Regions from separate parts of the Ruminococcus sp. OA3 genome, predicted to be linked through region 1. Evidence: predicted binding sites of a transcription regulator. Region 1 holds the regulator's gene; each other region holds the start of a gene.

Region 1 (7,434 bases):
AAGCAGCTTGTCCTGATCCAAAAAAACAGTCTCAAACTCCGGAAGTGTAGGAAGCCTGACAAATCCACAGTCTACTCTCCCCTCCGCGATCCAGTTCTCAATTTCCGTATAATCGCCCAACAACAATTCATAATCGATATCAGGATAGTCTTTTTGAAATTCCCTGATAATCTTTGGAATCCAATGTGTAGCTACACTGGAAAATGTTCCTATCCTGATCAGACCGGACTGCAGACCATTTAATCTGCTGACCTGAACCTGCAGCTTCTGATACTCCTCACATACACTTTTTGCAAACGGCAGAAGCTTCATTCCGTCAGAAGTCAGCCGGACCCCGGACCGCCCTCTCTCCAACAGTAAAACGTTCCACTCACGCTCCAGATCATGTATCATACGGCTGATACCCGACTGAGAATAACTCAGGATCTCTGCCGCCTTCGTGAAACTCCCGTATTCCACTGTTTTTATGAACGCCAAATGCTTTTGTATATTGAGTTCCAAAATCTATCCTCCAATCCATCTTATTTTGTCATGCTATTCATGATAAATATTCGCTTTTGTAATCCTTGTATTTATGCTACATTATATACATCTCATTTACAAGGACTTTTTTACAATTTGACAGGAAAGGACTCAGCGAAATATGTTTTATATAAACGAAATTTCATATATCACGTGTTTCAGTTACACCGGCAGACTGCATGGAAGAAATGCTGGGTACAAAAGTGCAGCGACGGCACGACAACCGGATATATGAAACTGAAAACTTCACAAATCATTCAGGAATTTTTGCCTTTCACCGGGCATATTCCGATCATTATGGAGGTATCCTATGGGACTGTATCATAACAGAATCGTTGTTAAGGTTGGAACTTCAACTCTGACTAATGATCTGGGACAAAATGACCTGCGGTCTTTTGACCGCCTTTCCTGCGTATTATCTGACGTTCAAAATATGGGCTATGAGATCATCCTTGTTTCTTCAGGCGCGATTGCGGCAGGTAAAAACAAGCTGCGTATGAAAGCACAGCCTGGCACCATGCGTATGAAGCAGGCGGCAGCCGCTGTCGGACAGTGCAGTATTATGTATCTGTATGATAAATTTTTCAATGACTACGATAAAACCATTGCTCAGATTTTACTGAACGCAGAAGATATCGAAATCGAAGAAAAGAAAGAAAACCTGATAAGTACTTTTGACACCCTTCTTGACATGGGAATTATCCCGGTCGTCAATGAAAATGATTCGGTCAGTTATACCGAAATTGAATCGGAAGAGCGGCTGTTTGGTGACAACGATATGCTGTCCGCCGTTGTTGCTGTTTTATGCAGAGCATCCAAGCTCATTATACTTTCCGATATCGATGGATTCTATGACAGGGATCCTCGCCTTTACCCAGATGCAAAACTGATCGAATCTATTACTGAAATCGATGAGAATGTACACTCTTTAGCCGGTGGAGCCGGATCACGGCGCGGAACCGGTGGCATGAAAACAAAGCTTCAGGCAGCAGCACTTGCAACCTCTCAGGGAATTGATACAATAGTAACCAATGGTAAAAATCCGGCTTCAATGTACGAGATCATCAAAGGCGGCAAAGCCGGTACTCTTTTTACCGCAACAGGAGCACACGTATGAAAGATCTATTCAGTATCGGTGAAGTTGCACGAATGTTTGATATAAATGCAAAAACTCTGCGATATTATGACGAAACCGGACTTTTAAAACCGGAAAAAATCAACGCAGAAACCGGTTACCGCTATTATTCTACCCGGCAGTTTGAACGCCTTAACACGATTTTATACCTGAGAGCACTGCAGATACCTCTGGAGCGAATTTCCTATTTCTTTCAGTGCAAAGACACAGATACAATGATACAGATCCTGAGATCTCAGCAGAAAGAGATTCAGATACAGATGCACAGACTGCAGACTATAGAGAAAAAATTATCATCCAGGATCAGCCAGATTGAAGATGCGAAAAACTGCACTCTGGACAGTATACTGCTGAAATCGTATCCTGAGCGTCCTGTTTTTTTCCTCAAAAAAGAATTCCCCGTGACAGATGATCTGGAATATCCCATACGCGAACTTGAAAAAGCCTGCCGGATACAATCTGGTATATTCCTTGGAAAAATTGGTGTTTCCATCTCAGAAACATCCATCCGCAGCTCTGACTTCTCGAATTTTTCCGGCATCTTTCTGATGCTGGAACCGGAAGACCACAGACATCCGGATGCATCTCTGCCCGCTGGAATGTATCTTACTATCCGTTTTCCCGGAACACACACACAATCTTCGTTATACTATTCGAAGCTGTTGGAACACATGAAAAACTGCAATCTCAGCATCTTCGGCAATTCCGTTGAGATCACCCTGATTGATGACGGAATGACCGATGACGTAGATCAGTTTGTCACAGAAATTCAGATTCCCGTTATACCTTCCGAATAACAGGCATGCTATGCAAAGCGACTGAAAACTTTAAGAAATTGTGCAATCATTGTTGACTCTCCCCTTGCTGGAAGGTTTATTCTTTTAACAGACAGATATATCACGCGAAAGAAAGGAATCACTATGATAGGTACAATCGTAAACACAGGAACTATCCTCCTTGGCAGTGTTCTCGGAAGTGCGCTGAAAAAAGGAATCCACGAAAAATACCAGGGGGCTCTGTACAATGCCATGGGGCTTGCCGCCGTAGGGCTTGGTATCAATTCCATTGTTGGAAATATGTCAGACAGCAGCTACCCTGTTCTTTTTATCGTAAGCCTTGCGCTCGGCTGTCTGGCTGGTACGGTTCTCAATATCGATGGTAAATTCAACCAGCTGGTCGGACGTCTCGGAAAATCCGAACTCAGCCAGGGTCTTTCTACCGGAATCCTGCTCTACTGCATTGGCAGTCTTTCTATTCTGGGTCCAATACAGAGCGCCCTGTACGGGGATCACACGTTTCTTTTTACGAATGCAACTCTTGATTTTGTCACTTCCACAGTGCTCGCTTCCACATACGGAATCGGCATGGCACTTGCAGCGCCTGTTTTATTCTGCTGGCAGGGTCTGATCTATCTGTGTGCCACATACCTACAGAATTTTCTTACTGATTCCCTTATGGCGGAGGTTACAATCGTTGGAGGGTTTTTAATTGCCGCGTCAGGTCTGGGGATCCTTAAAATCAAAGACTGCAAGACGCTGAATATGCTTCCGGCTCTGCTGGTACCAGTCATATTCTTTTTGATCCTAAAGTTTATCTTATAAAGATAACCCGGACACTCGCCTGCAAGTTCACATAATTTTATTATGCAACCCATGCGCCATGTCCGGATTATTAATGTGAGATAAACAGAAAAATCAGTTATGTTTCAATGAATAATAGGGTACGCAAATATGACTTCCCTGCTGAAGTTTTGTCCCGTGAAGTCCATTGATGTCCTGAATTTCAGAAATGTACGCCTCAACTGATCTATATTCATCTGTCATATACTCCTGTGCAATACTCCACAGACTTTCCCCGCGCTCAACATAGTGACTGGTATAATATTTATAAGTAATCTTGGAAATATCACTCTGCGCACCAATTTTATCTGCGCTGAATTGAATCAGTACCGCACTTAGTATCAGGAAGGATACCGCTGTCACGGTCAACTGGATTCTTCTTCTGTTTCTTGTACGCCTTCTCCTCTTCATGTGATGGCCTCCCTCATTTGTACGAGTTCATGCGAACATATTTTCGCAAACATTTGTTCTGTATGGTTATTATACTACCCAGAACAAATGTTTGTCAAGGCGTTTTTCGAACAAACATTCCGAATATCTGTTTGCAATATGTGAGCTTATATGCTATGATAAAAGTAATAAAAAACATGGAGGGCAGTGTATATGGCCTATGGTAAGATAAGCAAAAAACAACAGGAAATCCTCGATTACATAAAAAGTGAGATTATCAACCGCGGATTTCCGCCTGCGGTCCGTGAAATCTGCGAGGCCGTCAATCTGAAGTCAACATCCTCCGTTCACTCCCATCTGGAAACACTGGAAAAGAACGGTTATATCCGCAGAGACCCTACCAAACCACGTGCAATCGAGATTCTGGACGATAATTTCAACACAGCACGCTGTGAAATGGTCAATGTCCCTGTCGTAGGGCGTGTGGCTGCCGGTGAACCTATTCTTGCGGTTGAAAATATTGAGAATTATTTTCCGATTCCTGCAGAACATATGCCGAAATCTGACGCATTTATTCTGGAAATTCATGGTGAAAGTATGATTAACGCAGGTATCCTCGACGGAGATTACGTGCTGGTGCAGAGCCAGCACACAGCTGACAACGGAAACATGGTTGTCGCTCTGATCGACGATTCAGCAACCGTCAAAACATTTTATAAAGAAAACGGATATTACCGCCTGCAGCCTGAGAATGATGATATGGAGCCTATCATCGTAGAAGAAGGTCTTGAAATCCTTGGAAAAGTAGTCGGCGTGATGAGATTTATGAAATCCTGATAAAAAATAAAAACACAGGTGCAAAGTGAACGGACATCTTCGAAGGATCCGCATACATTGTTCCTGTGTTTTCGTTTTATGCTCGTTTTACAAAACAGCTTCTCTTCATCAATCTTCCAGAGAAGCTACAGATACAGAAGTTCCGTCTCTCCAGATTCTTTCCAGGTCATAGAATAAACGGTTTTCCTCATCAAAAATGTGTATCACCAGGTCACCGTAATCCATTAAAATCCAGTTTGCATTCTGGTAACCTTCGATCTGTTTCGGACGACTTCCGGCTTTCTCCAGCATCTCTTCTACATTTTCAGCCAGTGCCTGAACCTGACTGCGGTTCGTACCGCTTGCAATAATGAAATAATCAGCAAGTGTAGACACCTGTTCAATGTCGATCACTTTGATATCCACTGCTTTCTTATCTTCCAATGCCAGGCAGGCTGTTCTTGCCATATCTTTTCCCGTCATTTAATTTTCTCCTTTATCCCTGATTATGCAGATTGCAATAATACTCATATGCACTTTCTGTAACAGTATCGATTTCTTTTTCAACTGTTTTCAGATACGCCAGCGTGTCATGAAGTATCATATACATACATTCATCCAAATCTCTGAACGCCATTTTTCGGATTTCATCAAGCCGCGGGGCCTTATATCGCCCGGGTTCAATGTAATCTGCAATATAAATGATTTTTTCCAGTACCGTCATAGCCGCTTTTCCCGTAGTATGCCACGTAATAGCGGAAAGTACTTCCGGGTCTCGGATGTCAAACTTTTTTTTCGCAAGATGTGCGCCAAGTTTTGCATGCAGCATGTATGGATGCGTCATCTCATAGTGAGATGCCGTAATTCCGTATTTTCCGCATAACCGCAGTTTTTTTTCATCCGGTATACACTTTGCACAGTCGTGCAAAAGCCCCGCGAGCTGCAGCTTAACAGGATCTCCGCCGTGAACCATGCCCATACATACGGCCGTGTACATAACGCCTGTCGTATGTTGAAAACGCTGGCGGTCCAGATGGTTTTTCAATTTTCTTTCCAGCTTTATTAAATCATACTTTTGTTCTGCCACGATGTCACCTCTTATTACCTACCGGTAAATCCGGTTTTCATAGATATAATCAATTACCCGGTTCGGTACATAATACTTTATCGTACGTTCTTCCTCAATCCATGAGCGCAGCATCTGAGATGAAACATCAATGTTCAGGCTGTCCAGCTTCAGAAAACTGCCGCTGTACTTCTGCGAAAGACGTTTCATCTCAGCAACTATTTTTTCATCCATTGTGTGGTCCCGCGTCGCAACAACAATTTTAGCCGCCGCACAGATTCTTTCTGGTTCTTTCCAGGTCTCAAAATTAAACAGCGAGTCCGCACCAATGATGAAATAATACTCATTTTCCGGGTATTCTTCATTCAGCCGTTCAAGTGTTCTAAAAGTATACGTGTAGCCATCCTCATTCATCTCCACAAGCGATAATTCAAAATGAGGATTATCCGAGATCGCACGTGCAACCATCTCCACCCGCTGCTCGTCAGTCGCACGGCCTCTGCGGTTCTTCTTATGCGGCGGATTACCTGCCGGCAAAAAAAGAACTTTTTCCAGACCAAACTGTTCGTATGCAGTTTCACCCAGAATCAAATGTCCAACGTGAATCGGATCAAAGGTTCCTCCCATGATACCGATTTTTTGTTCTTTTTGCATATTCTTTATCTCCGGGGCAGCTCAATCTTTTTCCTGTCATCCTTACCCTCTTTGTAAAGTACGATTTTTCTGCCAATCACCTGAACAACTTCTGACTGTGTGCGTTCCGCCAGTACCTGAGCGATCGCTTTCGGATCATCCATACAGTTTTTCAGCACGTTGATCTTGATCAGTTCCCGTGCTTCCAAAGCTTCAGCCACAGATGAAGTATTTTCGGGTGTCAGGGTTGACTTTCCGATCTGCAGGATTGGATCCATCGTCATGGCAAGGCCCTTTAAATAAGCTCTTTGTTTACTTGTCATACTTACTCCTATTTGTAATAATCAAACTCAAAACCATACATCCGAACAGTGTCGCCTTCCTCAATTCCGGCAGCTTCCAGTTCTTTCAGGATTCCTCCGTCTTTCAGGAACTTCTGGAAAAATGCAAAACCTTTTTCAGAATCCAGATTCGTGTAACCAAGCATTTTTTCAATCTTTGGCCCTTCCACAATGAAAGTATGTGCATCGTCTTCAGCTTTTTCCACGGTAAACGGCAGGTTCTCTGTAATAAGCACATCCTCCGGGAAAAATTCCTGTTCAAATACTACCGGTTTTTTCTCAATGTTATCCAGCATATGCTGTACATGATACAAAAGTTCCGATATTCCCTGTCCGCTGACAGCGGATATCGGAAAGACTGAAATACCCTGTGGTTCAAATTCTTTCTTCAGGCGTTCCAGCGGATTCTCATCATCCGCATAGATCACATCTGTTTTATTGGCTGCAATAACCTGAGGACGTTCAGCAATTTCCGGATTATAAGCTCTGAGCTCTTCGTTAATCTTATAAATATCATCTACGGGATCCCGTCCTTCCGTAGATGCTGCATCCACCACATGAATCATAACGCGCGTGCGCTCAATATGCCTGAGAAATTCATGCCCGAGTCCGACACCCTCCGACGCTCCCTCGATCAGCCCCGGAATATCAGCTATGACAAAACCGCTGCATCCATCCAGATCCACCACACCGAGATTCGGGTTAATCGTTGTAAAATGATAATTTGCTATTTTAGGGCGTGCGTTCGTCACGCGTGACAACAGTGTGGACTTACCCACATTTGGAAATCCGATCAGCCCGACATCCGCAATGACCTTAAGCTCCAGACGCACCTCAAGTTCCTGTGCATCCTGACCCGGCTGTGCATACTTCGGTGCCTGCATCGTGGCTGTTGCATAATGCATATTACCC
Region 2 (7,434 bases), 330 kb from region 1:
GCGGGTTACCTTCAGTACGGAAGGGTTCTTATGTTCCCACTCAATTGCTCCTTTATCGCCAAATATGCGGATCGTAAGGTCAGTCTCATGTCCGATCGCAACCTGTGAAGTCCAGATCATTCCGGATACCCCGCCCTTATAATTGACCAGCACCTGCACATTATTTTCCAGCGGAAGCTCCTGAGATTTTGGGAGACGTTCAAATCTGGCAAGCACACTGTCGATCTCCAGTCCCGTCATTTTGGAAACCAGACACTCCACATGTGTTCCGATATCTGCACAGCAGCCCGAAGGACCGCTCCTCGCCGGATCCATCCGCCATGTCGCCTGATCCGAGCGGTCACTGACCATCTGTACCAGCAGCCACTCCTGCGGATACTCGCTGACAACCGTCAGAATATTCCCAATCTCGCCGGCATCGATCAGGTCTCTGGCCTGCCGGACCATCGCATAACCGGTGTATGTATAGGTCACACCGAACAGCACTCCTTTTTTTTCTGCGAGTGCAGCCAGTTCCTCACCCTCAGCTGCTGTCAGCGCCAGCGGTTTGTCACACATGATATGAATTCCGTGCTCCATAAAGCATTTTGCGATCTCATAATGTGTATCATTCGGTGTCGTGATGGATACAAAATCAATTCCATCTTCCAGAGAACTCTCTCTTTCGGCCATCTCACGGTAGTCGGCATAAACACGACTTTCATCTAAAACGCCCCAGGTACGGGCAGTCTCCAGATTTTTTTCCATATTTCTTGTAAAACATCCTGCCGTCAGCACAGCAAGATCATCCATGACAGCACCGTGTCTGTGCACATTACCAATAAATGCACCGTTTCCGCCGCCTACCATTCCAAACTTCAGTTTCATTGCAATAACCTCCTGTTTTTATGTATTGCCCACCCAAATATAATTTTAGTATAAACGGAAGAATGTGTCAATCTATTTGCCGTATGCCGGTAAAACTGTGCAATAATTCAAAATAACAGTTCAGAAATTCAAAAAGACTGTGCACAAACTTGTACACAGTCTTTTAATAATATGTATAGGCTAATTAGATCTCGGAAATTTTTACCGGACGGCCTTCATCCAGAGAGATCTTAGCTGCTTTCGCAATCTTAACCGGCATTAAACCATCAATTCCACTTACCGGAACTTCTTTGTCATTCATGACAGCGTCAACAAATGCGTTTGTCTCTGCGATGAATGCATTGTTATATCTTTCAAGGAAGAACCAGGTCGGTTTTTCGCAGACAACACCGTCAGCTGTACTGATCATGGAAGTATCATTCAGGTCGTTGGCTACCTGTACGCAACCTTTTGCACAGTGAACTTCTGTTCTCTGATCGTAACCGTATGGAGCTTCACGGCTGTTATCGATAACACCGATCGCACCGTTTTCAAATTTCAGCATAACGATTGCTGTATCAACATCATCGTATTTCTTGAACTCTTCGTCGATCATGACTGTACCGTAAGCACTTACTTCCGTAACTTCACTTCCGGACAGGTAACGAACCATATCAAAGTCATGAATCATCATATCCATAAAGATACCACCGGATACTTTAACGTATGCCATTGGCGGAGCTTCCGGGTCACGGGATGTAACTTTAACGATACTTGGAGCGCCCAGCATTCCGGATGCAACGGTATCTCTGACTTTTTTGTGGTTGTGATCGAAACGGCGAACAAATCCAACCTGAAGTTTAACACCGGCTTTATCTACTGCTGCAAGTGCATCTTCAATCACTTTGATATCAGTTGCGATTGGTTTTTCGCAGAAAATGTGTTTTCCTGCTTCTGCAGCCTTTACAATAAATTCAGCATGTGTGTCTGTTGATGAGCAGATGAAAACCGCGTCAACATCTGGATTTGCAAATACAGCTTCGGAATCTTTTGTGACATTTGTAACACCAAGTCCTTTTGCCCACTCTTCTGTTGCTTCGTTCATGAATGGATCTGCAATCATAACAACTTCAGCATCCGGTACAGCGTTTACCAGGTTTGTAGCATGAAGTTTACCGATTCTTCCGGCACCTAACATACCGATTCTAACTTTTTTTGCCATCTTATATACTTCCTTTCAAGTGATATTTTACAAATTATATTATAAGCTAATTTGCTTTCACAGTCAATCATAACAAAATGAAAATCTCATGTTTTTCCGTTTCCTGAAATTTTCAGGCATTTTTACTAGTTGCCCGGGCACACTTTTATTGTTGCTTCCGTATCAGCACGAAGATCAGAATCATTTCTATTGCTTCAATTACAATGGCCGCCAGAAACAGCGATTCTCCGCTTTTCTGAAACATTTCCATAATGAATCCAACAAACAGCAGCAGCAAGGCCAGAGAAAAGCCCAGAAAAACATACGCGGCGGTCCTGTAAGAGCGTTTTCTCTCCTCATCGCTCATCTTTGAAAGATCTTTTTTCTGTCCGTCTTTCACGAGTGAATACACATTCAGCGGTATTTTTCCTTTTTTCATAAATGCTGAAGCTGAATATTTCCCACATTGTCCTGCCGCGATCAGACAGACAACGGCAATTGCCACATTTATAATTTTATCGATCATGTTCCTGTCTCCTGTTTTCCTTTTCTTCTTCCTGTTTTTCGTAATCTTCTCTTGCTGCTTCCATATAGTCCTGCTCCCTGGTCTTTTTACTCGGTATAAGCTTTTTCAGAATACTTCCTGTTCCCCTGTTTTTTACATAAAAAAACCCGATCAGTGAAAAAACTGCGGCACCGATAAAGTTGACGAACAGATCCTTCATGGTATCCAGAAGACCGATATCCAGATATCCCCCGAGCCCAAGATCCTGTCCATTGACCACTGTACTCTGAATTCCCTTTATCACGTATGGTTTATTTCCTCCCGCAGGATCCAGCATCACGCTGCTGATCGTATGCAGTACAGTGTCTTTCTGCATATCCAGGTGAAAAAATAAATCCATAGCGCATTCAAAAAATTCCCAGATCACGCCGATGGTCATGGAAAAGCAGAATGCAACGACAGCAATAAAAATCGGTGACATGGTGAATACCAGTTTTTGATTATCATTTAACAGAACCACCAGCGAAAATCCAATGGCTGCAGCCAGGAAGCCGTTCAGAGTATGTAGCAGAGTATCCCAGAATGGTATGATGATATAAAATTCCTGTATCTCTCCCAGTATTTCAGCTGCAAAAATAAACAACAGAATAATGATCTCCAGTGCAGTCGGCAGTTCGATCCTGAATTTCACCTGAATAAAACTTGGCACTATCAGGAGCAGCAATGTCAGCACACAAAGAAATACATTTTCATAATTTCCGTTAAAAAACTGCCGGATCATACTAAGCACGACCAGAATGCGAAGAACAGCGTACACGATGAAAGAACTCTTATGTTCTTTCACCTCCATTCTCATGGCCATACTCAGCAGCTGAAAGTACTTTTTCATGCATCTCCTCCCTGCGGTGCCTCGAGGTATGCGCGCAGCAGCTCCATCCTTGCCTCCGCACAGTCAATCCCCTGCTGATAAAGTGCCTCCAGCTTATCAGGACTGGACTCGGTCCGTTTAAACCCGCCGACATTCTGAGGCTCAATTATAAAAACCTTTCCTTCTTTCTCCAGTTCAAATACTCTCCGTCTGTTTGCATTATACCGCTCCGCCCTCGTCAGAAGCGCTTCCGCAAACTGCGGATATTTCCTGTAGATTCTGGCAGCCAGACGCGTGGTTCTGCTCCCCTCTTTTAAGTAAGAGCGCTCTCTTGTCAGCACTACAATATTTTTATCACATCCCGAGCGTACCGCCTGATCAATCGGAATGGAATCTGCAATTCCTCCATCCATGTAGTATTTGCCGTCAATTTTTACCGGTTGAAACAGTATCGGCAGCGCACAGCTGGCCTGAAGAACTTTCCACGTGGGATCCTCTGCCGTAACCTTAAGATATTCCGCCTGACCCGTTTTCAGCCTGGTCACACAGGCAACCAATTCGCCGGGATAATCACTCAGCGCCTCATAATCATACGGTACTAAATGATTTGGCACTTCATCAAAAACAAATTTGATATTATAAAAGCTTCTGTTATCTTTCTGAAAAAGATAACGCGCACCCATATAGCGCGGGTCCACCATATATTTCCTGCTGATTTCATGGGCTCTGCCTCTCTGCCAGGAAGCATAGGATGCGCCGTTGGCGATTCCCGCCGAGGCCCCTATAATATAATCCGCCCGTATATTCTCATCCATCAGGACATCCATCACGCCGTTTGAAAAACAGGTGCGGCTTGCCCCTCCTTCCAGAATCAATCCTAATTTCATATCTTTTAAAACCCTTCTTCTTTCCGCAGTTTACGCATCTCTTTTCTCTTCACTCCGGCTTCCCATTCCGCTTTTTCGGCCTCTGTCTCGACAATGAGTCCCGGAACCTTTCTGGGACGGCCATTTTCATCCACGGCCACCTGAACCAGATGGGCGATATTGATCAGACGTCTGACTCCATCCAGACTTTCCACATACGTATCAACACGTATTTCCATAGAGGTGTTGCCGACATAGCTCATTCTTCCGATCAGTACGACCAGATCTCCCTGGAATGCACCCCGGAGAAATTTAAGATTGTCGACAGAAGCCGTGATAACATTAGACTGTGCATGACGTATTGCCACCAGACCGGCAATCTCATCAATCCACTCCATCAATCTTCCCCCAAAGAGTCTCCCGGCTCCGTTGAGATGTTCTGGTCTTACCTGATAAATGACCTCTATTTTAGAATCGGACACTCGCTTCATTGTTTCTCTTTCCACTTTTTATCTGCTCCTTATGAGTGAAATGCAGGCAGCTAAAACAGTTCTGTCTCGGCAACACACTTTGTCTTTATCTGTCCCACCAGCGCCTGCAGAGCGTCCACGACGTGGGGACGGATATCTCCGCCGATGAGTACCTGCATGATGTCATCTCCCACAGACAGCTCCCCGCGGTTGAGCCACACACGTATATAATAGATACCCGGCATCTGATACGTTTCCTCTACCGCAGCAGCCGCCTTCTCTTCATCATAGGAAAACAGCAGGCCTGTAACTGGCTTAGCCGTCTCCTCACCCAGACGGACTTTTGCCCTGGCTGTCTGACGCACAACACCGTTATGAATCAGGTACATACCGCAGTCGGAAGCACTCCTGTCTGTTTTTGCCTCTTTCAGCCATGCATCAACAGAAGGTGCGTTGCCCCCATTACCGCTTTCTATCATAAATTTACTAATGTTTTCCATTGAAAATCCTCCTTGTCAACATCCTGTTTGATTCATATCATGCTTTATGGAAAGCTTTTTTAAGAACATATCCTATATTTGATATCACTGTATCCAGTATATATTTTTCTGATACTATTTGCAATAAAAACAAATCCAGAACATTTGTTCTTGATTATCTGTCTCCGTTGTGTTACAATCAGTTAAAACAAACGTATGTTCTTATTGTTATGGAGGTTGTATGCTAACAGTTACACATTCTTTTTCTTTGCAGGAAAAACTGAATATTCTGGCAGATGCCGCGAAATATGATGTAGCCTGTACATCCAGCGGTTCGGACCGGCGGGGAAAAGCAGGATATCTCGGCAATTCTTTTGCTTCCGGGATCTGTCACAGTTTTGCAGGTGATGGGCGGTGCATCTCTCTTTTAAAAATTTTGTACAGCAATGAATGCGTCTACGACTGCAAATACTGCGTTAACCGCCGTTCCAACGACCGCCCGAGGGCTACCTTTACCCCGGAGGAAGTCTGTCAGCTGACCATGGAGTTTTATCGCCGCAACTATATTGAAGGCCTGTTTTTGAGTTCCGGAGTCTGCAAAAGCCCCGAATACACCATGGAACGAATTTATGAAACCCTGCTTCTGCTCCGTGAAACTTACCGTTTCAACGGATATATTCATGTCAAAGCCATCCCGTCTGCCCCAACGCAGCTTTTGACACAGGCAGGCTTTCTGGCTGACCGCATGAGCATCAACATGGAACTGCCCACGGAGGAAAGCCTGCACACACTTGCTCCCCACAAGACATTTCAGAGCATCTTTCATCCCATGAAAGAAATGGCACAGGGTATCGCTGCATCACGGCTTGCCATCGGCAAATCGGCATCTATGGAAAGGCACCGCGCCAACCGGTATTTAAACGGAAGCATCTTCGGTCAGAAACAGCTGGAAGCCAGGCGGGATTTTGATCCCGGCAATGCCCCTTCCGTTTTTATGAAAAAAGGGGAAGAAGAAAATTCTGCTTTCATCCCCGCCGGTCAGAGTACCCAGATGATCATAGGGGCCAGTCCGGAGAATGACTATCAGCTTCTGCTGACTTCTCAGAACCTTTACCAGCGTTTTGACCTGAAACGTGTCTTTTACTCTGCCTATATTCCGGTCAATGAGGACAGCCTTCTGCCTCCTCCTGACACCGCCGTTCCCCTTCTGCGGGAACACCGCCTCTATCAGGCTGACTGGCTTCTTCGTTTTTACGGCTTTCACGCGGAGGAGCTATTGAGCCCGGAACGCCCCAATTTCAATCCACTGCTGGATCCCAAATGTGAGTGGGCGCTTCGTCATCTGGAACACTTCCCGATAGAAGTCAACACTGCCTCTTTTGAAACCCTGCTCCGAATCCCCGGAATCGGCAACAAGTCGGCCATGCGTATTGTCAATGCCCGCAGGTACGGGAACCTGGATTTCTCTCATCTGAAAAAGACAGGGGTGGTGTTGAAACGTGCTCAGTACTTCATTACCTGCGGCGGTAAAATGATGTACCGGATACCGATCGAAGAAAAATTTATCACTCGGCAGCTGACGGGAATGGACCAGAAAGCAAACTGGGAGCTGGCACATCCTCCCGTTTACCGGCAGATGTCACTGTTTGAAGATATGAATCTGTCATATCCGCAGACTGTGGAGGGTATACGATGACTGTTTTTACATGTGCTGATGATTTCAGCTCAATGATGACCTGCATTTATGAAGCATGGGGAAGCGGACTTGGCCACCGGAATGTCCGTCTGATGACAGAACCCCTCTATGAAACTGCGCTTTTCTGCAGTTACCATCATATTGAAGCAGATGAAGAAAAGACCAGAAAAGTTATCCGGTCCATTCAATGTAAAATATCGTATGAAGTTTTCAAAATGGTCTACCGTTCCAGTCTGTCATTTAAAGAGGATAAGCTGGACTGCATCTACCGCTTTTTACTGCTTGGATTTCACTATGGTCCCTCTGTTACGGGACGCCTGCAGGAACCTGCCGTCGCCAGTCTGTTCGCTGTCGAACGCAAGGTTTTAAATGAAGCGCATCTGTTTCGTGAATTCATCCGTTTTTCCAGTATACAAGGCAGTACTCTGGTCAGTCATATCGAACCGAAATGCAATGTCCTTCCCATTCTGGCAGAGAATTTTTCTGACCGCATGCCTTCAGAG
Region 3 (7,434 bases), 250 kb from region 1:
TTACAGTAATATAGTACTGAATCCACCATACTGATATTAAAATGATGTGTATAGCCAACCGTGTCAAATGAGTGAAACAGACAATCTGAAATGGGAGGTCTTCTATGGAAAAACTTATCGTCATGAACCGGCAAACACCGGCAATACAGTATCTCGCTCAAAAGGACAGCAGCCTTTACAGACTGATTGATCTGATCGGTGAAATTAAATATCAGCCTTATGAAGACGGTTACTCATTTCTCGTCAGTACGATTATCGGTCAAATGCTGTCAAACAAAGTAGCGGATGTGTTATTCCGGAGAGTCATTGATATGTGTGGGAGCGTATCACCGGAAATTATGTGTAATATTGATGCCGAACAGCTAAGAAAAATTGGAATTTCATACAGAAAATCCAATACAATATCAGAACTAACGCAGGCTGTGATCTCACGCGATCTCGATCTGGACAAACTCTCCACTCTGACAGATGAGGCGGTTATCAAGACGCTGACCTCAATAAAAGGAATCGGTATGTGGACAGCAAAAATGTATCTGATCTTTGTTCTGGACCGATCTGATATATTACCGTTCGAGGACGGTGCGTTTTTACAGTCTTACTGCTGGCTTTATCACACGCAGGAATGCAGTCCGAAAGACGTTAAGGAACGGTGCAGGAAATGGAGCCCCTATTCATCTTACGCTGCCAGATTTTTATACAAAGCGCTGGACAGCGGACTTACGAAGAAAAGTTGATTTACCTTGGCGCATGCAACTAAAAGCATATCGAATATGATTTCTGGTATGCCTGTTCTATCTCGTTATTCATCTGTACTACAGTTTCATTCTCCAAAGTGACGTTTAGAATTTGATATACCCAGCAGATAATCTACGGTACAGTCGTAATACTCCGCCAGTTGTATCAATGCCCACACTGGTATTTCGCGTATTCCTTTTTCATATCTGTGATATACAATTCTATGACAATTGAGGACATCTGCTATTTTTTGTTGTGTTAAGTCGCGATCTACTCGCATATTTTCAAGTCGTTCAAAATACAAAATGATCACCTCTTGATTATGTTACCATTTGGTGTCATAATGTATTCATAATGGTAACCAAATAGTTACTAAGCAGTATAAAATACAACGGCATTGAAAGGCGAAAATATTGAAAAAATTAACAAATATTAATACTATACTCAAAAACTTTCTATTGGCAGATGATATTGAATTCTTCATTTCCTATCTTAAAAACATTGACGAAGCAGAAATGACCTCTTTTTTGAGGGTCTTTCCAGACTTTATCACAAACCTGTCAGGAAACGACAGGTTTGACTCCTTAAAGGCAGGAACATATCAGAAGGTGATGGCAGAGTTGCGCAGACATTCAGAAATCACGTAGGATAAAAGGAACACGAAGGAAGATCTCAGTAATTACAAATTTGAATTCGACATCAGAAAGGACTGGAACTCCATTGAATTGGAAATTCCAGTCCTTAATCGTAATCAAAACTCTTGATTTATCTTTATATTTAACAATTGATTTATAAGGATGTTCCTGGGTACTTTGAATCTTTAACATCAACTAATCCCCGAATGTAAATATATGTATCACCATTCTTTTTTTTGACATCCGCCGATGTATTATACTGTACAACAATACATATTTTTTCATCTAAATTAATGTCTTTGTCTGCTGTAATTACATCAAATTCATATATAAATTTATGAGTTGCCACAAAATATACATTTTCTCCATATTCATCCGTTGATAAAAGCCTTTTAAAAATAATTTCGTCCTGATTTTTCTGTACTATATTACAATCAACATTACTTGTTATATCACTGGTATAATTATAATAGTGTATTTTCACACCATTATAAACAATTATACCAAATAGGATAATATTAAGTACTATGGAGAATAGTAAGAATCTTTTCTTTTTATTTATCATAACAACACTTCCTTATCTTGTTTTCTTATTTTGTCTAAACCATCGGACTTACCTCCTTACTGTGTTTTATAAAAATTATTATTTCATAATTACCATATAGTATCAATATTCTTTTACATTATTGGTTGAATTTAATTATTAAAATTACTATTTGCTCTCAATGTCTGGAAAATGTATACATGTAAATTTTACACTTTACTCCATAATCTATGACAAATATGGATGGTCTGACTGGTTTTCCGCAAGCCATTGAAGCGGTGTTTCCGAATACTGAAGTGCAGCACTGCATCATCGGCTTTATTGACATGCTCTATAATGGAGCTATAATACAAACAAAGGGCAAAGCCCGAAAAATCGGCTTTGCCCAACGTAACTATCAACATTTCTTATGTCAGTTTTATTGCATTTACACAGAATCTGAAACAGTCTCTTTTACACCACGATTTTTTTCTCTTCACTCCACAATGTACACCATAGAAGCATAAATTTGCATGAATTTACATGAAGATATAACGAAACCAAAAAATCCTCAAACCCCTATAAACTTTAACAATCAGCTTATTTACGTGGTTTGAGGATTCTTTTAAATTGCCTGAAATTTTATTTCGCGTAGTCGACAACGCGGCTTTCTCTTATTACATTCACTTTGATCTGTCCCGGATATTCCAGCTCAGACTCAATCTGTTTAGAAATATCCCTGGCAAGTAATACCATATCCGTATCATTTACGTGATCTGGCAATACCATCACCCGAACTTCTCGTCCTGCCTGAATGGCAAAAGACTTGTCTACCCCTTTGAAGGAGTTTGTGATATCTTCAAGCTGTTTCAATCTGTTGGTATATGTTTCCAATGTTTCCCTTCTCGCTCCCGGTCTTGCTGCTGAGATTGCATCTGCAGCCTGAACAAGACATGCGATCAATGATTCCGGCTCCACGTCTCCGTGGTGTGCCTCTACCGCATTGATGATAAGCGAGGATTCTTTGTATTTTCTACATAAATCAACACCAATCTGAATATGGGATCCTTCCACTTCATGGTCGATGGATTTTCCTATGTCATGTAATAACCCTGCACGTTTTGCAGTACGTATGTCCGCTCCAACTTCTGCCGCTAACAGCCCGGCGAGCTGTGCGACTTCGATGGAATGCTTCAATGCATTTTGTCCATAACTTGAACGGAATTGCATCCTTCCCAGCAAGCGAATCAATTCCGGATGAATACCGTGAACTCCCACTTCCAGGGTAGCAGCTTCTCCCTCCTCGCGGATCATGGTCTCTACCTCTTTGCGGGCTTTCTCAACCATTTCTTCGATTCTCGCAGGATGGATACGGCCATCGACTATCAATTTCTCCAGCGCAATACGTGCGACTTCTCGTCTGATCGGATCAAAGCCTGACAATACAACCGCTTCCGGAGTATCATCAATGATCAGATCAATACCTGTCAATGTTTCCAGTGTACGGATATTACGTCCTTCCCTTCCGATGATACGACCTTTCATCTCATCGTTGGGGAGCTGAACTACTGATATGGTAGATTCTGCCACATGATCAACAGCACATTTCTGAATCGCTGTCACCACGTAGTCTTTCGCTTTTCTGTTGGCTTCTTCTTTTGCTTTGCTCTCCAGTTCCTTGTAGAGCTTGGCCGTGTCAATTTTCACTTCATCTTCAACAGCTTTTAAAAGATAATCTTTTGCCTGTTCGGAGGTAAGACCTGAAATTCGTTCCAGTTCCTGTACTCCCTGTGCATGTAATTCGTCGACTTTCTTTTCTTTCTTTCTTAATTGCTCTTCCTTGTTTGCGTATTCTGCTTCACGCCGTTCGAGTGCGTCAGATTTTCTGTCAACAGATTCCTCTTTTGACAGGACGCGCTTTTCATACTTTTGCAGTTCGGCTCTTCGTTCTTTGGTTTCTTTCTCCAGTTCGTTTCTCGTTCTGAGAGATTCTTCCTTAGCTTCCAAAAGGGCTTCGCGTTTTTTAGTCTCAGCCGTTTTTAATGCCTCATCTATTATGCTTCTTGCCTTTTCTTCTGCTGTACCAACTTTTTCGGCATCTTGCTTCACCTTGTTGGAAACCGCAACCTTGCAAGTAATAGGAACCGCAATAAGCAGCGTGATTACTATAGCAACAATTACACTGATAATAATTGTTCCCACAGGAGCACCTCCTTATTTAGTTTTCATTGTACAAATACAACACTTCAATTTTATATTATTTTGGTAATTATGTCAAGCACGGCGGCTGATTTATTCTATCGTTTTTTCCCCCGCGCTAAACCGGCAGTCTTTTAAGACCTTCCAGATCTCTTCCCCGTAGAATCCCCGCCTTGCCAGATAAGCTTCCAGTTTCCTGATATCTTTCTCTGTTACTTCGGCTCTGTTCCTCAATCGCTTTTCGACCAGCGCACGGATGACCTGTTCATGATCGTCCGGCTCTGCCTTTTCTGCCGCTTTTTCGATAAGTCCCGCATCGACACCCTTCTGTCTCAGTTTCCATGAAATCTGCCTGACACTTAAACTGTCCTTATAGCGTTCAAAATAATGAACGGCGTATCGCTCATCATCTATGTAACCGTAAGATTTTACATAGTCAACCGCTTTCCGGGCCACTTCCGCCGGGTATCCGCTCTTTTTCAGCTTTTCTCTGATCTCCTGCTCGGTCCGGTCCATCTTAACCAGAAGATTCATCGCATATCGTTTGGCGCGAAGCGGCAGAACCTCATTCATAATCTCCGAAAAATCCTGTTCCCGTATCTCCTCACCGCAGACAATACGGTAACGAGACAGCTCGCCTTTATACAGAATAAAAGCAAGCTGTCCTTCAATTTCCACACGGTATTTCCGCTTCGTCACGGGTCGGATATCTGTAACTGTCATTCTGTCTCAATCCCGGCAGTTGCCTTTCCGGTCTCCGGTGTTTTCGATTCCTGAGGTGTCTCTGATGTTTCTGAGCCATTCAGGCCATAGTACTCTCTTACCTTCTGCTCCACTTCCTGCATGACCTCCGGATGTTCCGTCAGATAGGTCTTCGCATTTTCACGCCCCTGCCCGATCTTTGCATTATCGTAGGCAAACCATGCACCGCTCTTCTGGATTACTCCGCTGCTTGCAGCCAGTTCCAGGATATCCGCCTCCCTGGAGATTCCTTTTCCAAACATAATATCAAATTCAGCCTCTTTAAACGGAGGGGCAATTTTATTCTTAACGACTTTGATACGCGTACGGTTTCCGATGACCTCACCGCTCTGTTTGATCGCTTCTATCCGGCGCACATCCATACGGATGGAGGAATAGAACTTCAGCGCACGTCCGCCTGTGGTGACTTCCGGACTGCCGTACATTACTCCGACCTTCTCGCGCAGCTGATTAATAAAAATAACAACACATCCTGATTTTCCGATAACGGAAGTCAATTTTCTGAGTGCCTGTGACATCAGACGGGCCTGAAGACCCACATGAGAATCCCCCATCTCACCGTCAATCTCAGCTCTCGGAACGAGGGCCGCGACAGAATCCACGATCACAATATCTACCGCACCTGAACGCACCATCGTCTCTGTGATCTCAAGCGCCTGTTCACCGCTGTCCGGCTGCGAGATATAAAGGTTGTCAATATCAACTCCAATATTTTTCGCATATACCGGGTCAAGTGCGTGCTCTGCGTCAATAAAGCCTGCGATCCCGCCTCTTTTTTGTACTTCAGCCACCATATGGAGTGCAACGGTAGTCTTACCGCTGGATTCCGGCCCGTAGATCTCCACCACGCGTCCTTTTGGTATGCCGCCAAGCCCCAGTGCCACATCAAGGCTCAGTGAACCTGTTGGTATCGTCTCCACATTCATATTGATGCCTGAGTCTCCCAGTTTCATCACCGCACCTTTTCCGTAATTTTTTTCTATCTGTACGAGTGCAGCGTCCAATGCTTTTAATTTATCTTCTTTTACCATGCTTACCTCCAGTTATGATGCGAACTTATGTTCGCTTCCTGTTTAATATAGTAGTACATATTTTCCGTTTTGTCAATATCATTTTGTGCCATGGGAGTTTTCCGGACTTCAGAAATCATGAGATTTGAATGCTGATACCAGTATACTAAACACAGGCATCCCATGCAAGCAGAGCAGTGTGATTTTCTGTAAATGAAGAAAGACCACACCATCTCTGATGCGGTCTGCCACTGACACTTACGGTGCCAGCCAATGATACATTTCTTCATATTTTGCTGCTGAATGATTCCAGGAAAAGTCTTGTGCCATCCCCCGGTCAATTATTTTATTCCACTCCCTCTTTTTATCATAGTAAACACGTTCCGCATAGCGAATCGTATTTAACATTTCATGCGCGTTGTAATTTGTAAAACTAAATCCTGTTCCAGTGCTTTCAAACTCGTTATAAGGCTGTACAGTATCCTTCAATCCTCCTGTTTCGCGAACAATCGGTACCGTACCGTAACGAAGGCTCATTAATTGGCTCAAACCACACGGTTCAAACAGCGAAGGCATCAAAAATGCATCGCTGGAAGCATAGACTTTATGTGACATAGGCTCTGAATAATAGATATTCGCTGAAACCTTGTTGCCATATTTCCATGCAAGATGCCGGAACATATTTTCATACTGGGCGTCTCCGGTGCCAAGAACCACCAGTTGTATCGCATCCTGGCATAATTCATCCATCACATACGATACGAGGTCAAGTCCTTTCTGATCCGTAAGCCGTGAACACATCCCGATCATCATAATCTTCGGGTTCACTTCCAGGCCCAGTTCCTCCTGTAAGGCTGTTTTATTTTTTATCTTTTCTTTTCTGAAATTCTTTGCGTTATAATGTTTGAAAATGGCTGGATCTGTCTCCGGGTTATATTCATCGTAGTCAATACCGTTGACAATTCCTCTCAGGCTGTTACTTCTTGCCCTCATCAGACCGTCCAGCCCTTCACCATAAAAAGGTACTTTTATTTCTTCCGCATATGTCTCGCTCACGGTCGTGATAGCGTCTGCGTAAACAATCCCGCCTTTTAAATAATTTGCATCCCGGTTATGCTCCAGCTTATCCGGCGTAAAGTAATAATCCGAAAGGCCGGTAATATTTTTAACCGTCCGAAGATCCCATACCCCCTGAAATTTCAGGTTATGTATCGTCATAACCGATTTTATTCCCCAATAGAAATCATTGCCCTGAAAACGTTCTTTCAGATAAACAGGCACAAGCCCCGTCTGCCAGTCGTGGCAATGAATGATGTCCGGGCGGAAACCTATGACAGGAAGCATAGATAACGCTGCTTTTGAAAAAAATGCATATTTCTCGAGATCCCATGGCATTCCGGAATACGGTTTATCCCCGCTGAAGTGTTCTTCATTATCGATAAAATAAAATTTAATCCCTTCATACTCTGTCTCCAGGATTCCGACATACTGCTGTCTCCAGTTCAGGTCCAGATAGAAACTGGTCACAAACTTAAGTTTTCCTTTGAACTCCTCTTTCATACAGGAATAC

The links. Region 1 encodes LexA, which represses DNA repair genes until DNA is damaged. Its sites were predicted from a motif close to CNAACANNTGTTNG; they were not measured.
Region 2: the regulator LexA is predicted to act here: its motif matches at 5,394-5,407, upstream of MCG98_RS14740 (putative DNA modification/repair radical SAM protein).
Region 3: the regulator LexA is predicted to act here: its motif matches at 5,906-5,919, upstream of recA (recombinase RecA).

What each region holds. Positions count from the first base shown of each region.
Region 1 is NZ_JAKNTO010000001.1:2,920,445-2,927,878, forward strand. Features, by position in the region: gene MCG98_RS13120 (LysR family transcriptional regulator) at 1-501, opposite strand, end outside; gene proB (glutamate 5-kinase) at 833-1,639, shown strand; gene MCG98_RS13130 (MerR family transcriptional regulator) at 1,636-2,454, shown strand; gene MCG98_RS13135 (DUF554 domain-containing protein) at 2,578-3,258, shown strand; gene MCG98_RS13140 (LysM peptidoglycan-binding domain-containing protein) at 3,352-3,687, opposite strand; gene lexA (transcriptional repressor LexA) at 3,880-4,503, shown strand; gene rsfS (ribosome silencing factor) at 4,612-4,965, opposite strand; gene yqeK (bis(5'-nucleosyl)-tetraphosphatase (symmetrical) YqeK) at 4,979-5,569, opposite strand; gene nadD (nicotinate-nucleotide adenylyltransferase) at 5,588-6,202, opposite strand; gene yhbY (ribosome assembly RNA-binding protein YhbY) at 6,208-6,504, opposite strand; gene obgE (GTPase ObgE) at 6,513-7,434, opposite strand, start outside.
Region 2 is NZ_JAKNTO010000001.1:3,246,294-3,253,727, forward strand. Features, by position in the region: gene MCG98_RS14705 (Gfo/Idh/MocA family oxidoreductase) at 1-867, opposite strand, end outside; gene iolG (inositol 2-dehydrogenase) at 1,052-2,068, opposite strand; gene MCG98_RS14715 (hypothetical protein) at 2,214-2,573, opposite strand; gene MCG98_RS14720 (hypothetical protein) at 2,563-3,441, opposite strand; gene MCG98_RS14725 (patatin family protein) at 3,438-4,307, opposite strand; gene MCG98_RS14730 (acyl-CoA thioesterase) at 4,313-4,792, opposite strand; gene MCG98_RS14735 (molybdenum cofactor biosynthesis protein MoaE) at 4,828-5,256, opposite strand; gene MCG98_RS14740 (putative DNA modification/repair radical SAM protein) at 5,477-6,931, shown strand; gene MCG98_RS14745 (TIGR03915 family putative DNA repair protein) at 6,928-7,434, shown strand, end outside.
Region 3 is NZ_JAKNTO010000001.1:3,173,070-3,180,503, forward strand. Features, by position in the region: gene MCG98_RS14345 (hypothetical protein) at 1-34, shown strand, start outside; gene MCG98_RS14350 (hypothetical protein) at 105-734, shown strand; gene MCG98_RS14355 (helix-turn-helix transcriptional regulator) at 821-1,015, opposite strand; gene MCG98_RS14360 (hypothetical protein) at 1,149-1,382, shown strand; gene MCG98_RS14365 (hypothetical protein) at 1,525-1,935, opposite strand; gene rny (ribonuclease Y) at 2,536-4,095, opposite strand; gene MCG98_RS14375 (regulatory protein RecX) at 4,186-4,815, opposite strand; gene recA (recombinase RecA) at 4,812-5,885, opposite strand; gene glgA (glycogen synthase GlgA) at 6,123-7,434, opposite strand, start outside.